2 regions of the Lysinibacillus sp. FSL K6-0102 genome follow, and region 1 is predicted to be linked to the other one. Evidence: a T-box and tRNA genes for the amino acid it is inferred to sense, from the RefSeq annotation. Region 1 holds a T-box; the other holds one or more tRNA genes.
The links. A T-box is a leader RNA that pairs with one kind of tRNA and senses whether it is charged. The one in region 1 lies ahead of leuS (leucine--tRNA ligase), so its partner is inferred to be a tRNA-Leu.
Positions count from the first base shown of each region.

Region 2: it has a tRNA-Leu gene. The T-box ahead of leuS (leucine--tRNA ligase) is inferred to sense a tRNA for this amino acid. The anticodon was not compared.

Region 1 is NZ_JBBOPH010000001.1:3,678,660-3,687,244, reverse strand. It holds gene NYE73_RS18635 (SulP family inorganic anion transporter) at 1-1,103, shown strand, start outside; T-box leader at 1,169-1,379, shown strand; gene leuS (leucine--tRNA ligase) at 1,466-3,883, shown strand; gene NYE73_RS18625 (NupC/NupG family nucleoside CNT transporter) at 4,019-5,200, opposite strand; gene NYE73_RS18620 (sigma-70 family RNA polymerase sigma factor) at 5,551-6,072, shown strand; gene NYE73_RS18615 (DUF4181 domain-containing protein) at 6,059-6,994, shown strand; gene NYE73_RS18610 (permease) at 7,030-8,268, opposite strand; gene NYE73_RS18605 (response regulator transcription factor) at 8,291-8,585, opposite strand, start outside.
Region 2 is NZ_JBBOPH010000001.1:4,077,725-4,086,309, forward strand. It holds gene NYE73_RS20725 (ABC transporter ATP-binding protein) at 1-894, opposite strand, end outside; gene NYE73_RS20730 (hypothetical protein) at 887-1,399, opposite strand; gene NYE73_RS20735 (MauE/DoxX family redox-associated membrane protein) at 1,402-1,893, opposite strand; gene NYE73_RS24735 (MauE/DoxX family redox-associated membrane protein) at 1,890-2,273, opposite strand; gene NYE73_RS20740 (hypothetical protein) at 2,376-2,696, opposite strand; gene NYE73_RS20745 (hypothetical protein) at 3,004-3,243, opposite strand; gene NYE73_RS20750 (asparagine synthase-related protein) at 3,319-5,046, opposite strand; gene NYE73_RS20755 (lasso peptide biosynthesis B2 protein) at 5,043-5,465, opposite strand; gene NYE73_RS20760 (PqqD family protein) at 5,458-5,718, opposite strand; tRNA gene NYE73_RS20765 (tRNA-Leu) at 6,611-6,691, opposite strand; tRNA gene NYE73_RS20770 (tRNA-Cys) at 6,739-6,812, opposite strand; tRNA gene NYE73_RS20775 (tRNA-Gly) at 6,821-6,895, opposite strand; tRNA gene NYE73_RS20780 (tRNA-Gln) at 6,901-6,975, opposite strand; tRNA gene NYE73_RS20785 (tRNA-His) at 6,980-7,055, opposite strand; tRNA gene NYE73_RS20790 (tRNA-His) at 7,091-7,166, opposite strand; tRNA gene NYE73_RS20795 (tRNA-Trp) at 7,179-7,252, opposite strand; tRNA gene NYE73_RS20800 (tRNA-Tyr) at 7,266-7,349, opposite strand; tRNA gene NYE73_RS20805 (tRNA-Thr) at 7,359-7,434, opposite strand; tRNA gene NYE73_RS20810 (tRNA-Phe) at 7,448-7,520, opposite strand; tRNA gene NYE73_RS20815 (tRNA-Asp) at 7,536-7,611, opposite strand; tRNA gene NYE73_RS20820 (tRNA-Met) at 7,615-7,689, opposite strand; tRNA gene NYE73_RS20825 (tRNA-Val) at 7,716-7,791, opposite strand; tRNA gene NYE73_RS20830 (tRNA-Glu) at 7,807-7,881, opposite strand; tRNA gene NYE73_RS20835 (tRNA-Ser) at 7,906-7,997, opposite strand; tRNA gene NYE73_RS20840 (tRNA-Asn) at 8,003-8,079, opposite strand; rRNA gene rrf (5S ribosomal RNA) at 8,096-8,211, opposite strand; rRNA gene NYE73_RS20850 (23S ribosomal RNA) at 8,324-8,585, opposite strand, start outside.

The DNA.
Region 1 (8,585 bases):
GACAAGTTGCTACCATTGCAACGGCTTATGGGCAAATTCCTAATACATTACCTCATTTCGCCTTACCGAACATCACGCTCGAACGATTACAACAACTTATTGGCCCAGCGTTTGTCATTGCAATGCTAGGTGGTATTGAGTCTCTATTATCGGCAGTTGTGGCGGATGGGATGACAAATAGTAAGCATAACAGTAATCGTGAGTTAATTGGTCAGGGGATTGCTAATATTGTGACGCCTTTATTCGGTGGTATTCCAGCAACAGGCGCCATTGCACGCACAGCGACCAATATCAAAACAGGCGCAGTATCTCCTATGTCTGGTATCATTCATGGTGTGTTTGTTTTAATCACATTATTGTTATTAGCTCCATATGCATCTCATATTCCGTTAGCAAGCATGGCTCCGGTATTGATGGTCGTAGCTTGGAATATGAGTGAGCGACATCATTTTTCACATATCGCAAAATTAAAATCAGGCGACTCACTGGTATTATTGATTACCTTTTTATTAACGGTATTCACTAGTCTTACATTAGCAGTTGAGGTAGGGCTTGTGCTGGCTGTGCTATTATTTGCGAAACGCATGAGTGAAAAGCTTGTTGTTACAAAAGTACTTCCAGATCATTCAAATAAAAGTGAAAAGGTACAGCCACATGTAGTGCATCAGCAGCATGATTGCCCGCAAATTAGTATGTACACAATTGAAGGGCCGTTGTTTTTTGGTGCTGCACAAATGTTTGAACAAACGATTGAAAGTACTTTGCATCAGCAACCAAGAGTTTTGATATTACGGATGGGGAAAGTGCCCTTTATGGATTCTACTGGAGAAGCATATTTTAGTAATATCATTGAAAATTATACAGCACAGGGCGGTACTATTTTGGTAACGGGTGTGCAAGGAGATTTAAAGGATGCTCTTCAGCACAATGGACTTTACGATAAAATAGGCGCGCAGCATTTTTTTCAGCATACTGGAGAAGCGATTACAAAAGCTTTCCATTATTTAAACGTCAATCAATGTATTGGTTGTCAGCACTTTGCTTTTCATGAATGTCAGGATTTATCAAAGTCTAAGGAAGAAAAGGATTTAATTGTTCAGTAATGGGTAAGCTGTAAACAAAGGCTTGTGCTTTTCAATACTTTCCATTAGAATAAATGCAATATCATGTAAAGACTGTGATGAGGAATAGTAGATTTGTGGTTCTTTTTAGAGAGCTAGCGGTTGGTGGGAGCTAGTAAGAATGCAAGTTGAACTCGCCTTCTGAGTCTGCCCGCGTGAAACAGCGTGTGTCGTTTCTTCCGCGTTAAGGAAGCTTGAGCCGAGTGTAATCACTAATTTGGGTGGTACCGCGGGAGTACAAATTCTCTCGTCCCTTCTATAAGAAAGGGGCGAGTTTTTTTATTTTTTAAATATTTTGTCAATTATGATGGAGAGCAGCACGATCAATCGAAGGAGGAAAAAAAATGAGTTTTAATCATGAACAAATTGAAAAAAAGTGGCAGCAATATTGGGCTGATAACAAAACATTTAAAACTGAAAATGAAACAGCGAAGCCTAAATTCTTTGCTTTAGATATGTTCCCTTATCCATCTGGCGCAGGACTACATGTAGGCCATCCAGAGGGATATACGGCAACTGATATTCTATCACGCTTTAAACGTATGCAAGGCTATAATGTACTTCATCCAATGGGCTGGGATGCTTTTGGTTTACCAGCTGAGCAATATGCACTTGATACAGGGAATGATCCAGCTGAATTTACAGCTAAAAATATTGCGACATTTAAACGTCAAATTCAAGAGCTAGGCTTCAGCTATGATTGGGATCGCGAAATTAACACAACTGATCCAGAGTATTATAAATGGACACAATGGATTTTTATCCAGCTTTATAAGAAAGGTTTAGCTTATGTAGATGAAGTAGCTGTTAACTGGTGTCCAGCACTTGGCACGGTATTAGCTAACGAAGAAGTAATTGATGGGAAATCAGAGCGTGGTGGTCATCCAGTAGAACGCAGACCAATGAAGCAGTGGATGCTTAAAATTACAGCCTATGCTGATCGTTTAATCGATGACTTAGAAGAAGTTGATTGGCCTGAATCTATTAAAGATATGCAACGCAATTGGATTGGCCGTTCAGAAGGGGCAGAAGTGACATTTGCCATTGACGGTTCAGATCAAAACTTCACAGTTTTCACAACACGTCCTGATACATTGTTTGGTGCTACATACTGTGTGCTTGCACCAGAGCATAAATTAGTGGAACAAATTACAACAGCTGACCAACGCCAAGCTGTTGAGGCTTATTTAGAGAAAGTTAAAATGAAATCTGACTTAGAGCGTACAGATTTAGCGAAAGAAAAAACAGGTGTATTTACAGGTGCTTATGCAGTGAATCCGATTAACGGTAAAAAAGTGCCGATTTGGATTGCTGACTATGTGTTAGTGTCTTATGGTACAGGTGCTATTATGGCGGTGCCAGCACATGATGAACGTGACTATGAATTCGCAACTGAATTTGGCTTAGACATCGTTCCTGTACTTGAAGGTGGAGACATTAGCAAAGAAGCATTTACAGGTGATGGTCAACATATTAACTCTGAATTCCTGAATGGCTTAAATAAAGCAGATGGCATTGCAAAAGCCATTGAATGGTTAGCGGAAAAAGGTGTAGGGGAGAAGAAAATTTCTTATCGTCTACGTGACTGGTTATTCTCCCGTCAGCGTTATTGGGGTGAACCAATTCCAATGATTCATTGGGAAGATGGCACGATTACGCCAGTTCCAGAATCAGAATTACCTTTAATGCTACCAAAAACAGATAATATCCGTCCATCAGGTACTGGTGAATCACCATTAGCAAATATTGAAGAATGGGTAAATGTTGTCGATCCAGAGACAGGTAAAAAAGGACGTCGTGAAACAAATACAATGCCGCAGTGGGCAGGTTCGAGCTGGTACTTCCTACGCTATATCGACCCTACAAATACAGAGGCGATTGCAGACCCAGAGTTACTAAAACGTTGGTTACCTGTTGATATTTATATTGGTGGTGCGGAGCATGCTGTATTACATTTACTATACGCTCGCTTCTGGCATAAAGTTCTCTATGATTTAGGCGTTGTCCATACAAAAGAGCCATTCCAAAAATTATTTAACCAGGGAATGATTCTAGGTGAAGGTAACGAGAAAATGTCTAAATCTAAGGGCAATGTTGTCAACCCAGATGAAATCATTACGTCACATGGTGCCGATACATTACGTTTATATGAAATGTTCATGGGCCCACTAGAGGCTTCTGTTGCATGGTCTACAAATGGTTTAGATGGAGCACGTCGCTTCTTAGACCGTATCTGGCGTCTATTTGTCAGTGAAGAAGATGGCGCAATTTCAGCAAAAATTCAAGTGTCTAACGATCAATCACTTGAAAAATCATACCACCAAACAGTGAAAAAAGTGACAGAGGATTATGAAGGCATCCGCTTTAACACAGCTATTTCACAAATGATGGTCTTTATTAATGATTGCTATAAAGCTGATGTGATTCCAACGACTTATGCTGAAGGCTTTGTGAAAATGCTAGCTCCAATCGCTCCACATATTGCAGAAGAACTATGGCAACTATTAGGACACGATTCAACTCTTTCATATGAGCAATGGCCAACATATGATGAAGCAAAGCTTGTGGATGATGAAGTAGAAATTGCTGTACAAGTTGCTGGTAAAGTTCGTGCTAAGATCGTCGTAGCAAAAGATGCTTCAAAAGAGGATATTGAAAAAGTAGCACTTGCTGATGAAAAGGTTCAAGAATACATGGCAGGAAAGAGCTTAGTGAAAATCATCGTTATTCCAGGCAAACTTGTCAATATTGTCGTAAAATAAAGAGATATAAAGTAAAAATGTACATTACTAAATTCAATTTTAGTAATGTACATTTTTTAATTTAGAGCTTAAGCAATAAAATAAGGACTGCACCCATCTAACTGAGTGCAGTTCAATAAATAGCTCCTGATACAATTAAATAATCAATCCCACAATAATAGCTGTTAGGATACTTACGAGTGTAGCACCGTACAACAACTTTAGTCCAAATCGAGCAACGACATTCCCTTGCCTTTCATTCAAACCTTTTACAGCTCCCGAAATGATCCCGATTGATGAAAAGTTGGCAAAAGATACGAGGAATACAGAAATAATACCTAATGTACGTTCACTCATGGACTCGGCAACATCGCCAAGGTTAATCATAGCAACAAATTCGTTTGTTACTAATTTGGTTGCCATAATACCGCCAGCAGCCACAGCATCTGCCCATGGGATACCCATTAGGAAAGCGATTGGCGCAAAGATATAGCCTAATATTTCTTGGAAAGATATACCGATAATCATATCGAATAATGAATTGATTAAATCCATTAATGCTACGAAACCAATAAGCATTGCCCCAACAATGATGGCTACTTTAAAGCCATCCATAATATATTCGCCAATCATTTGAAAGAACGCTTGCTTCTGTTCATCTTCAATTGTTAAGATATCTTCTTTTTCATCCACAGTATATGGATTAATGATGGAAACAATAATAAATCCACCAAACAGGTTTAATACAATGGCCGTAACAACATACTTTGGCTCAATCATCGTCATATAAGCTCCAACTACTGACATCGAAACAGTCGACATAGCAGAAGCGCATAATGTATACATACGTTGTGGTGCAATCTTATCTAATTGCTTTTTAACAGTTATGAACACTTCGGATTGACCTACCATAGCGGAAGCAACAGCATTATAGGATTCCAATTTCCCCATGCCACTTACTTTACTTAAAAATAAACCTACCCATTTCATCAGAAAAGGAAGAATTTTAAAATGCTGCAAGATCCCAATCAGAACAGATATAAAGACGATCGGTAATAAAACTGTTAAAAAGAAGGGTGATTCGCCTTCATTTGCTAAGCCACCAAAAACAAAGGATATACCTGCATTTGCATAGGACAATAAGTGATCAAACACTTTGGTGATTCCTTTGATTAGCACATAGCCGACCGTTGTATTAAGTAGTAAAGCTGCCAATAAAAATTGGATGATCAACATAATCACTATATATTTATATTTTATTTCTTTTTTGTTTTTACTCATTAATAAAGCTAAGGCAAAAACTAGTAACAATCCACAAAAGGATATTAAGTATCTCATAAGTTCCTCCATAAGTATCTGTGATATTTTGTCCTGATGTTCCAATTTCAGAAGAACAGCTAAAGATCTTAATTAGTCAGACGTCAGACAAACAATCTCACTATAACAGTTTTTTTGCTAGTTATTCAATAGATAAAAGAAAAAAAGTATGCAACATGGCATACAAATAAATTCACTCTTAAAAATGTAGGTTATTTCTTTAGGAGTTACTATTCATAAAAAATACCCTCTTATTGTGTGAGGATTTTTTCTTTTTATGACCTTCATGTTAACGAAACTTTTCGATTTTTTTTGAAACCAACCAAGTTCGGATTACGACTATAGAGTGAATGTTTGTAGGAGGTGTTTGGATGAGTGAGCATTTAGTGGCCATTATGGAAGAACACGGAGAATATTGCTTACGAGTGGCTTATCTTTATGTAAAGGATTGGGCGATGGCAGAAGAAATAGTCCAGGATGTCTTTTTTTCTTATTATCTGCAGCAGGATCGCTTTGAACAAAGAGCATCTCTAAAGACCTATTTAGTTAAAATAACTGTACATAAAAGTCATGATTATTTGCGAAGCTGGAAAAATAAACGCCATCAACTGTTGGAAAAATTGCATATTGGAACAAGTAAACGAACACCAGAAACGATGCTATTAGCACAGGATGAACGGACAACATTAACAAATGCTTTATTTGAGTTACCTATTACTTATAGAGAAGTCGTCATCCTTTATTATTATCAGGAATTAAAGGTTAGAGAAATTGCAGATATTCTTACATGTGCAGAAAATACAGTTAAAACCAGATTGCATCGAGCAAGAAAAATGTTACAGGAAAAATTAGCGAATAATAAGTGGGAGGTGTTAATGAATGACAACTTTTAAAGAGAAATTGGATCAAGAACTTGGCGAAGCACCACGATTTACGAAATCCTTACAGGAGGATATTTTACGGCAAGTGCGGCAAACAAAAAAGACAAGACGCTGGTCATATCCATTGATTATCATAGGCACGATAGTTATGTTTCTATTGATAATAGAAATCGGTCCATTAGGGCAGATAGAGCAAACGCAACATGCTTCAATTGTTCAATTAGCACAGCAGCAATCAATAAAAAAATATACAATGATTTACAATTCGGATGAGGAGATCTTTAAGGCTGGAAGACCTGGGTGGGTCATTGGACAACGAGTAATGGAGCAAAGTTCAGAAAAAGTGTTATTACAACAACTATTACAGCAAGCTACAGTGACTCAAATGAATGAGCGTACTTTTTTTAGATTACAACGTGATGTCTGGGTAGAATTTGAAAAAGGTCAGGTTATGAAGCTGAAAATGTTCATAAACGACGAGGATATCGGAATTGTTGATTATGACAGCAATTCATTTTATAAAGTAGATAATAAAGAGTTGGCCAAGGCTTATTTAGATCTTGCTCTCAAAAAAGATGCTAAATTTGGAATGTCAGGTTTAATCGTTATGCTAGTTATTTTTCTAGCTATCCAAATGCTTGGCGATAAACTAATGAGGAAAATGTTTAATATACCAAAGGAGTATGTCAATAGTCATCATAGACGTGCTGTTTGGGCTATTAAAATTTTGAATACCATGATGCTCATGGTGATCATAATTAAAGGGTGGATTTTATTTACTGTTATCATTGGAGGATATTTAGTTGTCAGCCTTTTCAGCTCTATTTTCATTGACTATTACTATGGTCGAGAGGAAAAAAGACATTATCTTTCCATTAGTTCGGCCATTGTTGGCTTGCTATCACTAATCCTATTTTTATTTTATATCAGTTAAATAACTTATAAACCTGAACCCGAATAATCTCGAGTTCAGGTATTTTTTTCCATCGTTTCAGTCTGAAGCATTAATTGATAAATACTCGAGATCATAAAGCTGGTAGCTAATCCGTAAAGCGTATTAAAGCTTAAACCAACACCAATTCCAATGATGATGGATAGCAGGATGACAAGCCAGCTGTGCTTATGAATTTGGCGATTCGTAAATAAAAGGATTAACAAAAACGGTAGCATGGTAATGTGCAGAAAGGCAAAAGAATAAATAACACCTAAAATCGTTAAATCGATAGATAAGAAACAGGTGAATAAAATAATCATCAGGCCAATCAAATAGAAATAATAGGGTCTTTTCGTCACAAAAAAACGTTTCGTTGCCCGCATGTCTACAAGCAAGGTTGTGACAATGGCTAATAGGACAATGACGAGAAAAGCAAATGTCAGAAAGCCTGGTTGTACTTCATATAAAAATGTAAAAATCAGTACTTGGAATTGGCCAAATGATCCGCTGTATAGGGCAATCATTAAAATTGCCGTAAATGATAGCGTTAATAACGCTAAAATTACACCTGAGGAAAACAGACTGCTACGTACTTTTTTAGGTTTTATAAAGGCAATTAAATACCATGTTGATTTATCAAAAAATACTTGTCCTAAAACGGCTAGTTGAATAATGACATAGAACAGCAAAATTTCGCTATTTTTAAAATAAAATAAATAAGGGTGATATAAGCGAATACCCTCATATACTGTGCTTGCCCCATTTAGTACAAAGTAATAAATAGGGATAAAAATAAGTAATGAAAAAAGAGCAATAATAAATAAAATTTCCAACCATAGTATACTTTTCACTGACATGATGCGGTCAAGAAGTAAGATGCCGATTAAAAAGAAAAAAAGTGTAATAGGGACTGGAATATTTAACATAATTTCAGACAATACACTAATGCTTATTAATTGAATAAGCCAAAGTTCAATACCTGTTAACAAGTAAAATAGACGTATAACCTTTAAATTCATTCCAGACAATTTACGCTGTATGGTAAAGAGCAAAAAGCTTTGTGTATGTTGATTTTGTGTGTAATCGCTCTTATTCAGCAATGAGCCAAGTATGATAAACGAAATAGCTGTTGCTAGTGTATAACAAATGCCCGCCATAAAACCAAAAGAAATAAGGGCTGAGGGAGAGGACAATAATAAATTACCATTAATCCATCTCGCTAAAAGAATAATGACTCCTGCTGCTGTGCTTAAACTTGCAAATGGAACGAGCAATGAAAACTTCCTTAGCATACTATTAAAGACCTTTACTCATTTTAGAGGATTTATATTGACGTGGTGATTGATTATATTTTTTCTTAAACGCAACACTAAAATAGTGCTGACTATTAAAACCACAGCTCTCAGCAATTGCAGACATACTTGTGTCAAGATTTTCATTGATTTTCTTTACAGCCATTTCTAGGCGATAATTATTAATATATTCATTAATGCCAATAGACTGCTCCTCCAAAAATTTACGACTTAAATAGCTCGGATTCAAATGAATTTTTTCAGCAATAATATTGAGACTCAGTTTTTCATAATAGTTT
Region 2 (8,585 bases), 400 kb from region 1:
ATAACTCCCTATTGTTAAAGCGTTCTCTACTAGTTGATAAACAAAGAATACAGATACACCTGTATTGATAACTCCTACAAATAGTATCATCACTGCACTATTTTTCAGTTCCCACTTTGTCACTTCAAGTCTCTTGTTCATCGTATAAAAATAAAGTTTTTTCCATTTTTCCAGTAAATAATCACTCAATGTATACACTTTAATTTCCTTTAAATAGCTTTTGTCAAAAAAAAGGGATTCTGTATAAGAAAGCTCTCTTTCTTTAAATACAACGTTTTTTTCAACTTTATAATTTTTAAGTTTGCTAAAAAAAACAATGACAACCCCGGGAATTGTTGATAAAAGCACAGTTAAAGGTAATGTCCAATGAATAGCCATTAAAATCGCAAAAACTGAAAATAACGAAAATACACTTGTAATGATCTGCAAAAAAGAATATGTTGTACCTAACCCATTTCCTTCCAATGCTTTGGCTGCCAGATTCACTTGATTGTAAAAAAAGCTAGACTCAAAGTTTTCTAAAGAAACGCTAGTTACTTTTTTGTTTAACATCGCTTTAAATAAATAATTCACTCTTAAAGAAATTTTTCGAAATAGATAATCTTGAATTTTTCCAGATAGTTGTCCAAATAGACTAAGAAACGTTATTGCTACAAGGAGAACTAACACAAACCCCAATTCATTAGGAATTTTCTGCACCACCGTTAGTTGATCTATCAACCTTTTCTGTAGCAAAATTTCTAAAGGTAACATAATAGAAGTTATTATGCTTAAAATAGTTAAAAAAAGAAATATGCTCTTTTGTTCTCTCCAAATATTTTTCAAATAAAAATACTGTGAATAGAAAAAGTCTCTAACAGGTCGATCTTTCTCATGGAATTTTAATTCATTCAACTTCATAGTCATTCACATCCAAAAGATTTTCTAAACTTGCGATTCCTTTCTTCTCTACTACAAAATTATTAGTATTCAAAACTAGATACATTGGAAAGACATCTATTTTTAACTGATTAGAAAGAATTTCTTCTTCTATAAAATAAATATATTCATCCTCTAAATAGCTCAGGTTATCCCGATTTTCTATCGTATCCGTTGCTATAAAAATATACTTTTCTTTTTTAACAGGAATTAAAAAATTGAGTTTTTTTAATGTTGCTTTACAAGCAGAACACTGACTATCAATAAATACTAAAGTCTGCACATTAATCTCATTCATAATATCTTGAACTTTAACAGATTCAAATTGTTTATTCTTCAATGGAATCAACGGAAAAACGTTTTTTTCCATCGGTCCCCATTTTTCTACATTTAGCACTCGTCTAGTTCTTAATGAAATCAAAATGCTAAGCATTAATACACAAGAAATGATGACGAAAGCATAATAAATTTCCATGTCCATCGTTACACCACCTCTACGTTTCTTCTAATAATTATTAAAGTGATGAACCATAAAAGAACAGGTACGAGATAAAATATATTGCCAAAGTCAAGTATATTCATATTACCTTTATCAAAATAGAGTAGTGGCACTATACTGAAAAACATGCATAGACTTTGTATTAAGCCACCCAGTCCTGTCTTAGTTGGAATTAAATTGCCGAAACATTTACAGTCCTCTTCTATCTTATTAATAAGTGCATACGAATTAATAATTATAAAGAGTAAGATTAAAGATAAGGCACTAATATAAAGTATAGGGTGAGCATAAATAAACAAACTGACACCTATTACAATTTCAAATAATGGGAATAACAATGCCAAAAATGTAATTAAAATATCATTGATAGGAATATACTTTAAAAAAAACTGCTTTGTATTTGAATGTGAGATTAATTTAGAAATCCCAGAAAGTATCAATACTAAAGCAGAACCATAACAAAAAATATAAATCATAGTATCTCTCCTAAAAAAATTAAGAAAGTTAATGTGAATTTCACATAATTGTATCCTAAATTTTTTATATTTATATTGATAGGTATGTTTTCAAAACAACCACAGTTACGTGTCTTTCCTCCTTTAGAAGGTTTAAACAGTAAAAAAAGATTGAACAATTGCAACATTACAGCGGTCATACATATGTAAATATTCACAAATTGAATTAATAAGGAGATACCTACAAGCACATCTAAACTCACTAAAATGCTTACGAATATCGGAGATATTGTTATTTTTTCATTTATCGCCACGTAATAATGATAAATTTTAAAAACTTTATTGAATCCGTTTTTTAGAAAAATAATTGCTACAACCAGATAAACAATAATGATATTCAGTCAACTCCTTTTCTTTCAAGCCACTATTAAAATCCTTTAATATACAAGGATTTTAATAGTAAAATACACACAAAATTTTATATTGTTTCAAAGAGATTTACCTTATGAAGAAAAATTCATTATATCTTCCCAATAATATTTTTCACCCATATATAGTAATACTGGAATTTCTTCAATTTGCAATTGATTTAATTTCATCAAATGTTCGACTTTTATCTCGTTATCGTTTTCAAATAACACTTTTATCAAAATAACTTCTCTCTTTTTTGAAATTCTACGATAAAAAGCATTCAAAACATATAAGTTATCAAAAATGTTATTTTCATCCGAAATCAAATATGTTCTTCCCTTTTCCAGGAAATCTATTTGCTCAATCTGTATAAATCTCCGCTGAAAATCAATGCAGTTTCTTAATTTTGTCAAATTGTAAAAAAAGAAAATCAAAAATACAATCCCGAAAATTAGTGTCATACTTTATTTATCAGTTAGAAAAATATGAAAACGTTCATTTCACATTTTGTAGGAGTATTGTGCTATTACTATAGGGCAAATTTAGTTTTTGTATTTATTTTCTGCTATAGAACCATAACGATTCATCGTAGACTCTTCACCAAAACCTGTTCTTGACTATACATTCCTGTTACAACTTTTATGTAATAAAAAAGTAGAACATTAATTACAGTTAACATCGAAATAAATAAAATAGTTTTGGTATTAACCTATTTATAAGTTAGCAGTCATCTTTTTCTGCAGAACAACTAACCGTTTCAGTCTTACAAACGTAACATATATTTACAACTCCAGGACCATAACATGGTTCGGTTCTATATTTACGTCTTCTATAACTACCTTTTACAGCACCTGTTTCATCAAAAAATGGCAATTCTTTACCCCAGCCACATTGACCTTTAATGATTTCCGAACTATTTCCACTATCTAAAAGCATTGGTTTGCTATATGTCATTAACATAATTATTTCCTCCTGCAACCCTTAGAAATAGCACAATACACCTACACTAACAGCCTCCTTATTAATATTGATTCATTACACTTCTTGCATAATCCATACTTCAATGGAGAACAGTAATAAAAAAGCCTCATCTATCAACAAACCATTTCTCCACTTATATAAATTTTCTTCCCAAAACTCTTCGGAACAAAGACCTAACTTTGAGACAACTAAAGGTGACTTTACATTAGAATAAATTGAATTCCAATTTTTCCTTATACTCTTTAATGTATGAGCAATGTGTGATGTTTTATTTATACGCAGTCGAATACTGTCAGGTAACTTATTTTTCTGAGAGTCTCTTAAAATTTTTTTCGTGTAGAAAGGATCAAAGAGAATATGACTAGGGATTTTAATCATAAAAGAAATTAACTCCCTATCTAAAAAAGGATGTTTTATATCCACACCATAAAAGCCACCTATCGCCCTATCCATATAATGATTGGCTTTTGCATTTAACATTTGATGCAATAAATTTCTAGCATGATTCCGTTTATTTTTAGTTGTTCTACTAAAAGGATGTGGTTGAATGATGTACTCACGTAATCCTTTAAAAGCAGACATATTTGTATACATACAATATTTAGTTAAATCGCCGAACATATCCTTTATTTTTCCTTCTCTAACGTAATCTCTTAATAAATACGGCGGATTCGTTAAAAGTTGGTCACCACCATAACCTGTTAGGATACTATATGTATTATTGTTCACACTTGACTCTATTAAGGGAGAAATAAATTCACATGTAGGAGCAGTAGCATACGGTTCGTCAAAACGTAATATATTATTCCGAAGATCTTCATACATCAATACTGAATCATAATTTAGAAAAGTACCTTTAGAATTATATTGTTCTAATAATTCCGTTATATATGCACTTTCATCGCATTCCTTTAATTCATCAAAAACAACGCTTACCGAATTAATTTCTCCGTATCTATGCCCCAATCGTTTTGACACATTAAAAATAGTAGTTGAGTCTAAGCCACCGCTTAATAACACCGTATTTCGCTCGCTTTTCCGTACTCTCCTCAAAACTGCTTTGTTCAAAATACTTTCGAATTCTTCAATTAACGCTTTCCGATTTATAGTTGTCTCCTTCATCATCCATTTATCAGAAAATAATTCATCATAATTCACATAGTTTATTAGGTTAATTTCCTTATTTTCATAAACAAACATATTCCCACTCGGTAAACGCAAGATCTCTTTATATGGCGTTAAATAGGAATCAACAATTCCTTTTGCATTTAGATATTCTTGAAAGTAAACACCGTTCAACTCAGGTGTATTTAGATAACTTTTCAATAGAAAGATATCGCTCGCAACTACTAATTTTGTATCGGTTTTTAAATAAAAGAGCCTTTTTACCCCCAAGGTATCTCTACAGGCCATTAATGTTAAATTCTTTTTATCAAATAGAACAAATGAAAACTCGCCATCTAAACGCTTCACAAAATCCAAACCAAATGTGTTATAAAGGGAAATTAAATTAGTGAGTAATTCTTGCTCAGTCCAATCAACATTTTCATATACACCATGATTCAAAATATTGTATATCACAATGTCTCCCACTATTAATACATCATTATTTTCAAAAAACACATATGGGGTCGTATTTTGAGCATATGCTGCTTTCAAAACAAAGTTCTGTGAGGATGTGTTGAAATAATTTACTTTTGATTTACTGTTGATCTTAAGATGTCCATTTTTATCCACTTCTCCCTCCGAATTATACATAAATTCAAACACATACCAATTCACCTAAGTTCAACTCCCTTCATATACGAGTTTGAATCTATAATCACTTTCAACGAATCAAGATTTTCCATTTCTTCAAATAGATTGTGGCCCTGATATTGAATCCAGGCATGTGCCTCTAAGGGAAATTTTTTTATCCCTATTACCATGTTTACTGGTATACCATACTTAGATTGAAGTATCTTATAACCAATTAACGTTTTGTGTATACAATCTGCTTTCCTAGGATACCAACAGCAAACTTGGTCTAAAAGAATAAACCACTCCAAAATCTCTTCAGAATTCTCCTCAGTAAAAATCTCTTTAGAACCCTCTATAGTATATTTTTTTATATAGCGTCTAAAGACTTCATCAAAACCTTTTCTCCGTATTTGGAAATCTAAAAATATTAATTCTTTGTATAAATATAAAATATTATACAAATTTAATTAAACCTCCTTTTGACAACGAATTTAAAAATCCATCTAAATCCTTTTGAATAATTAAAATATCTTCATTTGTCCTTTTAGCTATTAATTTGGAAATATCAGAGACTATTGGTGTTTTATCAAACTCTTCCCAAATAAATGAACTAAATTTATCTAGTGCGTAAATTTGATTCGTATAAATATTAATAATTAGATATTCATCCTCTTCTTTATAGGAAAGAAGATACTTTGATTTTTTTACACGCATCCCTTTTACCACTTCCTCCTCTTTTACATTGTGAACAATCCTTTAATACTGTTCCTGTATTACTACTATACACAGTCATAAGCTCTAACAGTCTCTTTACTCTTATCATCTTCTTTCTTCCACATAACCGTATTTTTTCTACTTACTCCATTACGTTTATGATTATATAAATGTAGTGGAGTAAAATGACAACTCTTGTGCTATCGATTACATCCACATCAAGTCCATCACTCAACACATATATAAAAACTGCACCTTCTAGTTGATTGTTAACTTTCAATCAACTAGAAGATGCAACTCGTAGGGTTTTATTGGTCCATGAAAGATCTTAAAAATAGAAATCTAAAAATCAATGTATAAAAGAAAATATTCTCTCTCCACCAAAGTTCAAAAAATTATTGATGTTGAAACAGATGTCTTTGTCTTTTACCTAAAATCTATAGGATAAACCTATTCTTTTCAGGCGTCTAAAATGGCACAACCTTTATAGAAAAATATTGTAAAGATATTTATTACCCTCTAAAGCCCTGTAAAATTTGTAAAACAAATTTACCTGTTTTACATAAACATAACTGCTTAGTCTATCATAGCGAACGTTCTGACACACAATGTTTTATCACATAAAAAAACAAGAATGCTAATATAAACATTCTTGTTTTAATTATGTTTCTAATGATTCCTTTGGAGATTCAAACCCATGAGTAACTTCTACGTTAAAACTCATACTATTCTCTTCCAATGAATTTTCTATACTTTTTTTATTCTCGTTGACCTTTTCTTCAAAAAGAATCCTTCTCTTTCTAAACCTGTTGCAATTCCCCTAATATAAAAAGCTCATAAACCCTGTTATATCAAGATTTATGAGCTTTCTTAATTTTTATTAATTTGATGATACCGGTGGTCGGGGTCGAACCGACACTCCAAAGGAACACGATTTTGAGTCGTGCGCGTCTGCCAATTCCGCCACACCGGCATAATGGAGATAAAAAAAATCGGATAAACCGATTAACAGTTAAAATATGGAGGCGGCAACCGGATTTGAACCGGTGATAAGGGTGTTGCAGACCCGTGCCTTACCACTTGGCTATGCCGCCGTCATACATGGAGCGGAAGACGAGGTTCGAACTCGCGACCCCCACCTTGGCAAGGTGGTGTTCTACCACTGAACTACTTCCGCAAAAATGGCTGGGGTACTAGGATTCGAACCTAGGCATGACGGAATCAAAATCCGTTGCCTTACCGCTTGGCTATACCCCAACAATGGGGCGACTGATGGGAATCGAACCCACGAATGCCGGAACCACAATCCGGTGCGTTAACCACTTCGCCACAATCGCCATTGTATTATGATGTTTATTAATTTTATATTAGATGGGGCGACTGATGGGAATCGAACCCACGAATGCCGGAACCACAATCCGGTGCGTTAACCACTTCGCCACAATCGCCATAAAATTAATTGGCAGGGGCAGTAGGAATCGAACCCACACCAAAGGTTTTGGAGACCTCTATTCTACCGTTGAACTATGCCCCTAAAATAATAAAACTGGTGGAGGGGGACGGATTCGAACCGCCGAACCCTAAGGAGCGGATTTACAGTCCGCCGCGTTTAGCCACTTCGCTACCCCTCCGGGAAAATCTGGTGCCGGCTATAGGAATCGAACCCACGACCTACTGATTACAAGTCAGTTGCTCTACCTGCTGAGCTAAACCGGCAAAAAAAACAAGATGGGTCAGGACGGAATCGAACCGCCGACACTTAGAGCTTCAATCTAATGCTCTACCAACTGAGCTACTGACCCATATTTTAAAATAAATGGCGGTCCCGACCGGGATCGAACCGGCGATCTCCTGCGTGACAGGCAGGCATGTTAACCGCTACACCACGGGACCATTTGGTTGCGGGGGCTGGATTTGAACCAACGACCTTCGGGTTATGAGCCCGACGAGCTACCACTGCTCCACCCCGCGATAATACTATAATGTTGTAAAAATAATGGTGGAGGATGACGGGCTCGAACCGCCGACCCTCTGCTTGTAAGGCAGATGCTCTCCCAGCTGAGCTAATCCTCCATCTGGGTATTGAATTGGTGACCCCTACGGGATTCGAACCCGTGTTACCGCCGTGAAAGGGCGGTGTCTTAACCACTTGACCAAGGGGCCATCGTTTGGAACACATCAAAGTGCTGGCGGAGAGTAAGGGATTTGAACCCTTGAGACAGTGTTAACCGCCTACACGATTTCCAATCGTGCTCCTTCGGCCACTCGGACAACTCTCCAAGAATGGCTCCGAAGGCAGGACTCGAACCTGCGACAACCTGATTAACAGTCAGGTGCTACTACCAACTGAGCTACTTCGGAATAATTTTAGTATATAGCCTAGCGACGTCCTACTCTCACAGGGGGAAGCCCCCAACTACCATCGGCGCTAAAGAGCTTAACTTCCGTGTTCGGTATGGGAACGGGTGTGACCTCTTTGCCATCATCACTAGACTATTTGAAAGACAATACTTATTATAACATATATTATAAAAATTACAAGTATATTCTAATATTTTATTCTTTCAAAACTGGATAAACGGTGCATTGAATGTTTCAAACTTTTTTGGTTAAGTCCTCGATCGATTAGTATTCGTCAGCTCCATGTGTCACCACACTTCCACCTCGAACCTATCTACCTCATCGTCTTTGAGGGATCTTACTTACTTGCGTAATGGGAAATCTCATCTTGAGGGGGGCTTCATGCTTAGATGCTTTCAGCACTTATCCCGTCCACACATAGCTACCCAGCGATGCCTTTGGCAAGACAACTGGTACACCAGCGGTGTGTCCATCCCGGTCCTCTCGTACTAAGGACAGCTCCTCTC